Regions from separate parts of the Pseudaeromonas paramecii genome, predicted to be linked through region 1. Evidence: predicted binding sites of a transcription regulator. Region 1 holds the regulator's gene; the other holds the start of a gene.

Region 1 (4,414 bases):
GGCGTTATGCCAACAGAGACCGCTACGTGGCACCTGGGCCGGCCCGGGTCGAGGCCAAGTGGGGCAATTATATTGGTTTCATGAAATTTAGCAGCACTTTACTGGTCTAATCACCGCAAAATGCCCCATGGCAGTGCCTTTTTACCCATTTTGACACAGGGCCTGCTCAAGAATGCAGCTAAAATAGCAGCCCACACTGTCATGTCGCCTGAGGCCGGGTTAGAATGTGACGCCTACCCCACTATCAACACGCCTAGTCAGGAGAAACGGATGCTGAAGCGTGACATGAACATCGCCGATTATGACGCGGAACTTTGGTCTGCCATCACGGCTGAAACGGTGCGCCAGGAAGAGCACATCGAGCTGATCGCCTCTGAAAACTACACCAGCCCGCGGGTGATGCAGGCGCAAGGCTCCCAGCTGACCAACAAGTACGCCGAAGGCTATCCCGGCAAGCGTTACTACGGCGGTTGCGAGTATGTGGACGTGGTGGAAACCCTGGCCATCGAACGGGCCAAGGAACTTTTTGGTGCCACCTACGCAAACGTTCAACCGCACTCCGGCTCTCAGGCCAACAGCGCCGTCTACATGGCCCTGCTGCAGCCCGGCGACAAGGTACTGGGCATGAACCTGGCCCACGGCGGTCACCTGACCCACGGCTCACCGGTGAACTTCTCCGGCAAGCTGTATGACATCGTGCCCTACGGCATCGATGAGACCGGCAAGATCGATTACGTCGAGCTGGAGCGCCTGGCGGTTGAGCACAAGCCCAAGATGATCATCGGCGGCTTCTCCGCCTATTCCGGCATCGTCGACTGGGCCAAGCTGCGTGAAATCGCCGACAAGGTGGGTGCTTACCTGTTTGTCGACATGGCCCACGTGGCCGGCCTGGTGGCCGCCGGTGTCTACCCGAACCCGGTTCCCCATGCCCACGTGGTGACCTCCACCACCCACAAGACCCTGGCCGGTCCCCGTGGTGGCCTGATCCTCTCCGCCGAAAACGACGAAGAGCTGTACAAGAAGCTCAACTCCGCCGTGTTCCCCGGTGGTCAGGGCGGCCCGCTGATGCACGTCATCGCCGGCAAGGCGGTGGCCTTCAAGGAAGCCATGGAGCCCGAGTTCAAGAGCTACCAGCAACAGGTGGTGAAGAACGCCAAGGCCATGGTGGAAGTGGTCAAGTCCCGCGGTTACAAGATCGTCTCCGGCGGCACCGACAACCACCTGTTCCTGATCGATCTGACCGACAAGGAACTGACCGGTAAGGATGCCGACGCCGCCCTGGGCCGCGCCAACATCACGGTCAACAAGAACTCAGTGCCGAACGATCCCCGCTCACCCTTCGTCACCTCAGGTATTCGCATCGGTTCCCCGGCCATCACCCGCCGCGGCTTCACCGAAGCCGATGCCGCCGAGCTGGCCGGCTGGATCTGTGACGTGCTGGACAGCCACACCGACGAGACCGTACTGGCCACGGTGCGCGAGAAGGTGCTGGCCATCTGCAAACGTCTGCCGGTTTATGCCTAAGCAGCCAGGCTGAGACGACAATGCCGACCCCAGGGTCGGCATTGTTTTTTGTGGCCCTGCCGGGCTTGCGACAGGCTGGCAAGCCTCTGTTACACTGGGCCATTTTCTAGCAACCTTCAGGAGCTGCCATGCATTGTCCCTTCTGTAGTGCCATCGATACCAAGGTGATCGACTCGCGGCTGGTGGCCGAGGGCCATCAGGTGCGGCGCCGGCGGGAGTGCCTGTTGTGCCATGAGCGCTTCACCACCTTCGAGACCGCCGAGCTGCTGTTGCCCCGGGTGATCAAGAGTAACGGCTGCCGCGAACCCTTCAACGAAGACAAGCTGCGCGGCGGCATCCAGCGGGCGCTGGAGAAGCGGCCGGTGAGCCTGGAGGCGGTGGAGGAGAGCATCAACCGCATCAAGTCCAAACTGCGGGCCACCGGCGAGCGGGAGCTGGACAGCAAGCTCATCGGCAACCTGGTGATGGAGGAGCTCAAGTCCCTGGACAAGGTGGCCTACATTCGTTTCGCCTCCGTCTACCGCAGCTTTGAGGACATTCGTGAATTCGGCGAAGAGATCGCCCGACTGGAGAAGTAGCATGCAGGCCGATTGGCACTGGATGGCCCAGGCCCTGGCGCTGGCCCGCCTGGGGCGCTTTACCACCACGCCCAATCCCAGGGTGGGTTGTGTCATCGTCAAGGACGGCCAGCTGGTGGGGGAGGGCTATCACCGCAAGGCCGGTGAGCCCCATGCCGAGGTGCATGCCCTGCGCATGGCCGGTGACTTGGCCCGGGGCGCCACCGCCTACGTGACCCTGGAGCCCTGCTCCCACCATGGCCGCACGCCGCCCTGCGCCGATGCCCTGATCGCCGCCGGCGTAACCCGGGTGGTGGCGGCCATGGAGGATCCCAATCCGCTGGTGGCCGGGCGCGGCCTGCGCCGGCTGGCGGCGGCCGGCATCCAGGTGGCCTCCGGCCTGATGGAGGCCGATGCCCTGGCGCTCAATGCCGGCTTTGTGCAGCGCATGCGCAGCGGGCGCCCGCGGGTGACCGTCAAGCTGGCGGCCAGTCTCGATGGCCGAACCGCCCTGGCCAATGGCCAGAGCCAGTGGATCACCGGCCCCCAGGCGCGGGCCGATGTGCAGCTGGGCCGGGCCCAGGCCTGTGCCATCCTCACCGGCGCCGATACTGTGCTCACCGATGATCCGGCGCTCAACGTGCGCTGGGCTGAGCTGCCCGAGTCGGTGCGCGCCCAGTACGCCGAGGCCGACTTGCGCCAGCCCATCCGGGTCATCGTCGACGGCCAACAGCGCGTGACGGCGGACGCCCGACTGTTCAGCCTGCCCGGGCCGATCTGGCTGGCGCGCGAGCAGGTAGAAGGCAAGTGGCCGGCAGCGGTGAGCCAGGTGCCGCTGCCCCGGGAGCCGGCCAGCGGCAAGTTGAGTCTGCCGGCACTGCTGGACGCGCTGGGCGCCCGGGGCATCAATGAGCTGTGGGTGGAGGCGGGCCGCCAGCTGGCCGGCGCCCTGCTCAGCCAGTCGCTGGTGGACGAGCTGCTGCTCTACCAGGCGCCGCTTCTGATGGGAGAGGCCGCTCAGGGCTTGCTGAGCCTGCCGGTCTATACCCAGATGAGCCAGGCGCCACGGCTTGAGTTGCTGGAGCTGCGCCAGCTGGGACAGGACATACGGCTGCGGCTGCGGCCGCAGGTCTAGGAGAAGAAGATGTTTACAGGAATCGTCGAGGCGGTGGGGACCCTCATCGCCATGGAGCCCAAGGGGCAGGATGTGTCGGTGCGGGTGCGCAGCGGCAAGCTGGACTTGTCGGACGTCAAGCTGGGCGACTCCATCGCCACCAACGGCGTCTGCCTGACGGTGGTGGCCCTGCCGGGGGACGGCTATGTGGCGGATGTCTCGGGTGAGACCATCAAGCGCACCGGCTTTGCCCACTACAAGGTCGGCCAGGCGCTCAATCTCGAGCGGGCCCTGACTCCCACCACCCGCCTGGGGGGCCACCTGGTTTCCGGTCACGTGGATGGCGTCGGCGAGCTCGTCTCAGTCCATCCCCTGGGCCGAGCCATGGAGTACTGGATCCAGGCGCCGGAAGAGCTGGCTCGCTATATCGCCGAGAAAGGTTCCATCACGGTGGATGGCATCAGCCTGACGGTCAACGCCGTCGAGGGGGCCCGCTTCAAGCTCACCATAGTGCCCCACACCACGGCAGAGACCACCGTGGGTGACTGGCGGCCGGGCAGCCGGGTGAACCTTGAGGTGGATCTCATCGCCCGGTATCTGGAGCGGCTGATGCTGGGGGACAAGGCGGCGCAGCCGGCCTCCGCCGGCATCACGCTGGAGACCCTGGCTCAACACGGATTTTTGCGTTAAGCCTTCTACCAAGGCAATGGCAGGCAACTTTCAGGAAGCACAAGATGGCATTGAACAGTACCCAAGAGATTATTGACGACCTGCGGCAGGGCAAGATGGTCATCCTGATGGATGACGAGGACAGGGAAAATGAAGGGGATCTCATCATGGCCGCCTCCATGGTGCGCCCCGAAGACATCAACTTCATGGCCCGCTTCGGTCGTGGCCTCATCTGCCTGACCCTAACCCAGGAGCGCTGCCGGCGCCTCAACCTGCCGCTGATGGTGGGCAACAACGGCGCTCAGTTCTCCACCAACTTTACCGTCAGCATAGAGGCGGCCACCGGCGTCACCACCGGCATCTCGGCGGCGGATCGGGCCCGTACCGTGCAAGCGGCGGTGGCCCCCGAGGCCCAGGCCGGCGATCTGGTGCAACCGGGGCACATCTTTCCCCTGATGGCGCAACCCGGTGGCGTGCTGAACCGCGCCGGCCATACCGAGGCGGGTTGCGATCTAGCCCGGTTGGCCGGGCTGGAGCCGGCGGCGGTGAT
Region 2 (4,414 bases), on a different contig from region 1:
GGCGTAATCCAGGTAGGAGCTCTTGAGCTCCTCTTCGATGTTGACCGGCGTGATCTCTCTGGCTAGATCACTCATATAAATCCTGTGTCCCTAACTTCAAATGTCTTGAACGCAATAGCCGGGCATTCTACCACAGCTCACGCCGTTTCCCCAGCATCCAACCTGGGTGGCTGTCACAGCTTAACCGCTTGGCTATAATGGCGTTTCCCTGGCACACGCCGTAACCGCCAACAAGAGACAGCCCCATGAATGTGGATCACCAGGAAATTGCCAAGTTTGAAGCCCTCGCCGACCGCTGGTGGGATCCGGAAGGGGAGTTCAAGCCCCTGCACCAGTTGAACCCGCTGCGGCTGGACTGGATCAGCGACCATTGCGACGGCCTGTTCGGCAAGCAGGTTCTGGATGTGGGCTGCGGCGGCGGCATACTGGCCGAGTCCATGGCCCTGCGGGGTGCCCAGGTGCTGGGACTGGACATGGGCCGCGAGCCCCTGCAGGTGGCGCGCCTGCACGCCCTGGAAACCGGGGTGGAGCTCAGTTACCAGCAAGGCACGGTGGAGGAGCTGGCGGCCCAGCGGCCGGGTCAGTTCGACGTGGTGACCTGCATGGAGATGCTGGAGCATGTGCCGGATCCGGCCTCGGTGGTGCGGGCCTGCGCCAGCCTGGTCAAACCCGGCGGCAAGCTGTTCTTCTCCACCATCAACCGCACCTTGAAGGCGAAACTGCTGATGATAGTGGCCGCCGAGCAGCTGCTGAAGATGGTCCCCAAGGGCACCCACGATCATGCCAAGTTCATCCAGCCCGCCGAACTCTCCCGCTATTGCGAGTCTGCCGGCCTGCTGCTGCGCCAGATGAGCGGTGTGGTCTACAACCCGCTGACCGGGCGGTTCCGCTTAAGCCCGGATGTGGACGTCAACTATCAGCTTTATTGTGAGCGACCCCTATGAGCCATTTTGCCGCCGTGCTGTTCGATCTGGATGGCACCTTGCTGGACACGGCGCCGGATCTGGGCGCCGCCGTCAACCATGTGCTGCACACCCAGGGGCAGGCGCCGCTGGCCGAGGCCCATATTCGGCGCATCGCCTCCGACGGCGCCCTGGGGCTGCTCAAGGCCGGCTTTGGCGAGGAGCAGCTAGCCCAACTGGACACCCCCAGCCTGCGTCAGGCGCTGCTGGATCACTATGCCGCCCACCTCTATGAGGGCACCCGCCCCTATCCGGGCATGGTGGAATTCATCGCCTGGCTCAACCGGCACGCCATCCCCTGGGGCATAGTCACCAACAAGCCGGCCTTTCTCACCGAGCCCCTGATGGCCCAGGTGACTGAGCTGCCCGGCTGCGGCGTCATCGTCAGCGCCGATACCCTGCCGGTGCGCAAGCCCCACCCCGATCCCCTGCTCTTTGCCTGCCGCCAGTTGGCGGTGGATCCCAAGCAGAGCCTCTATGTGGGGGATCATGTGCGGGACATCGAAGCGGGTCGCGCCGCCGGCATGCAGACCGCCATCGCCGGCTGGGGCTATCTGGATCCTGACGAGTCACTGAGCGACTGGCAGGCCGATCACTGCTTTGCTGATGTACAAAGTCTGCACCACTGGCTGAGGCAGCCTTGACGAGTAAACCGCTGGGTTAAATAACCCGGCTTTTTTTTTTATCCCGCCCAAACGCCGACTCCGGCTGGCCTGAAAAGATCTATCCACAGCATACCTTTCATTTTTGGGGCTTGAACGCACCCAGTCATCACACTATGTTGTGCCTCATCAAGATAATTGACACCATATGTAGTGAGCACTGGGTGTCCACTCTTTGTCTAAGGAAGCGCCATGAACACCAATCTGAATGTCACCAAGCGGGACGGTCGGACCGAGCCGCTGGATCTGGAAAAAATCCACCGCGTCGTCACCTGGGCCGCCCAGGGTCTGGACAACGTCTCCGTCTCCCAGGTGGAGCTGCGGGCCCATATCCAGTTCTACGCAGGCATCAAGACCGCTGACATTCATGAGACCCTGATCCGTGCCGCCGCCGACCTCATCAGCGCAGAGACCCCGGATTATCAATACCTGGCGGCACGCCTGGCGCTGTTCCACCTGCGCAAGAAGGCCTATGGCGAATTCACCCCGCCCAGCCTGTTAGCCCAGGTACAGACCCAGGTGGCCGCCGGTCGCTACGATGCCCACCTGCTGCGGGATTATGATGCCAGCGACTGGGCCGAGCTGGACCAGCATCTGGATCACAACCGGGACCTGCAATTTGCCTACGCCGCCATCAAACAGCTCGAAGGCAAATACCTGGTGCAGGATCGCGTCAGCGGCCAGATCTTCGAGAGCCCGCAGTTCCTCTACATGCTGGTGGCGGCCTGCCTGTTCTCCCACTATCCCAAGGCCAGCCGGCTGGGCTACATCAAGCGCTTCTACGACGCCTGCTCCACCTTCAAGATCTCCCTGCCCACCCCCATCATGTCCGGGGTGCGCACACCGACCCGCCAGTTCAGCTCCTGCGTGCTGATCGAGTGCGATGACAGCCTGGACTCCATCAATGCCACCGCCTCGGCCGTGGTGCGCTATGTCTCCCAACGGGCCGGCATCGGCATCAACGCCGGCCGCATCCGCGCCCTGGGCTCGCCGATTCGCGGCGGTGAAGCCTTCCATACCGGCTGCATTCCCTTCTATAAGTACTTCCAGACGGCGGTGAAGTGCTGCTCCCAGGGCGGCGTGCGCGGTGGCGCGGCCACCGTCTTCTATCCCCTGTGGCATCGGGAGGTGGAATCCCTGCTGGTGCTGAAGAACAACCGCGGGGTGGAAGATAACCGGGTGCGGCATCTGGACTACGGCGTGCAGATCTCCCGCCTGCTCTATCAGCGTCTGCTGCAAGGTGGCGACATCAGCCTGTTCAGCCCGGCGGACGTGCCCGGTCTTTATGACGCCTTCTTTGCCGATCAGGACGAATTCGAGCGCCTGTATCGGCAGTACGAGGCCGATCCGGCCATCCAGAAGAAGACGCTCAAGGCGCTGGATCTCTTCTCCTTGCTGATGCAGGAGCGCGCCGGCACGGGTCGTATCTACATTCAGAACGTGGATCACTGCAACACCCACAGCCCCTTCGATCCCGTCAAGGCACCCATCCGCCAGAGCAATCTGTGCATGGAGATCGCCCTGCCGACCCAGCCGCTGAACGATCTGAAGGATGACCACGGCGAGATTGCCCTGTGTACCCTGTCCGCCATCAACCTGGGGGCCCTGACGAGCCTGGATGAACTGGCCAACCTGAGCGATCTGGTGGTGCGCGCCCTGGATGCCCTGCTGGATTATCAGGACTACCCGGTGCCGGCCGGTAAGAATGGCGCCCTCTGGCGCCGACCGCTGGGGGTGGGTGTCATCAACTACGCCTATTACCTGGCCAAGCATGGCGTGAAATACTCTGACGGCTCTGCCCTGGCCTTGACCCACAGAACCTTCGAGGCGTTGCAATATCACCTGCTCAAGGCCTCCAACCAACTGGCCCGGGAGCAGGGTGCCTGCCCGCGCTTTGCCGACACCCAGTATGCCCAGGGCGTACTGCCCATCGACACCTACAAGCGGGATCTGGACGCCCTGTGTGACGAGCCGCTACACCTGGACTGGGAAACCCTGCGGGCCGAGATCCGGCAATACGGGCTACGCAACAGCACCCTCACCGCCCTGATGCCGTCCGAGACCTCCAGCCAGATCGCCAACGCTACCAACGGCATAGAGCCGCCCCGCGGCCTCATCAGCGTCAAGGCATCCAAGGACGGCATACTGCGCCAAGTGGTGCCGGACTACGCCCAGCTCAAGGACGCCTACGAGCTCTTGTGGCAGCAACCCGGCAACGACGGCTATTTGCAGCTGGTGGGCATCATGCAGAAGTTTGTCGATCAGTCCATCTCCGCCAACACCAACTATGACCCGAGCCGCTTCGAGGGCGGGCGGGTGCCCATGAAACAGCTGATCAAGGATCTGGTTACCGCCTACAAGCTCGGCATCAAGACACTCTACTACCACAACACCCGGGACGGTGCCGAGGATGCCCAGCACAGCGCCGATGACAGTTGCGCCGGTGGCGCCTGCAAGATCTGATGTTGACCAGGGCGGCTCGCCGCCCTCTTTCGGAATAGAAGAGCCCATGGCCTATCAAAGTTTCAGCAAGACCCCCAATAACGCCCTCGCCGAGCCCATGTTTTTCGGTCAACCGGTGAACGTGGCCCGTTACGATCAGCAGAAGCACCCCATCTTCGAGCAGCTGATCGAAAAGCAGCTCTCCTTCTTCTGGCGACCCGAAGAGGTGGACTTGTCCCGGGATCGCATCGAGTTCGCCGCCCTGCCGGCCCACGAGCAGCATATCTTCCTGTCCAACCTCAAGTACCAGATACTGCTGGACTCCATCCAGGGCCGCAGTCCCAGCGT

Evidence for each region. The regulator NrdR, encoded in region 1, represses ribonucleotide reductase genes. The targets are predictions, from matches to a motif close to CACNNTATANNGTG.
Region 2: the regulator NrdR is predicted to act here: its motif matches at 1,767-1,780, upstream of nrdA (class 1a ribonucleoside-diphosphate reductase subunit alpha).

The regions. Positions count from the first base shown of each region.
Region 1 is NZ_BAABFC010000014.1:140,829-145,242, reverse strand. Features, by position in the region: gene glyA (serine hydroxymethyltransferase) at 271-1,524, shown strand; gene nrdR (transcriptional regulator NrdR) at 1,653-2,102, shown strand; gene ribD (bifunctional diaminohydroxyphosphoribosylaminopyrimidine deaminase/5-amino-6-(5-phosphoribosylamino)uracil reductase RibD) at 2,104-3,216, shown strand; gene ABD847_RS11900 (riboflavin synthase) at 3,226-3,885, shown strand; gene ribBA (bifunctional 3,4-dihydroxy-2-butanone-4-phosphate synthase/GTP cyclohydrolase II) at 3,930-4,414, shown strand, end outside.
Region 2 is NZ_BAABFC010000007.1:13,360-17,773, reverse strand. Features, by position in the region: gene gyrA (DNA topoisomerase (ATP-hydrolyzing) subunit A) at 1-75, opposite strand, end outside; gene ubiG (bifunctional 2-polyprenyl-6-hydroxyphenol methylase/3-demethylubiquinol 3-O-methyltransferase UbiG) at 246-944, shown strand; gene ABD847_RS04810 (HAD family hydrolase) at 941-1,606, shown strand; gene nrdA (class 1a ribonucleoside-diphosphate reductase subunit alpha) at 1,817-4,087, shown strand; gene nrdB (class Ia ribonucleoside-diphosphate reductase subunit beta) at 4,134-4,414, shown strand, end outside.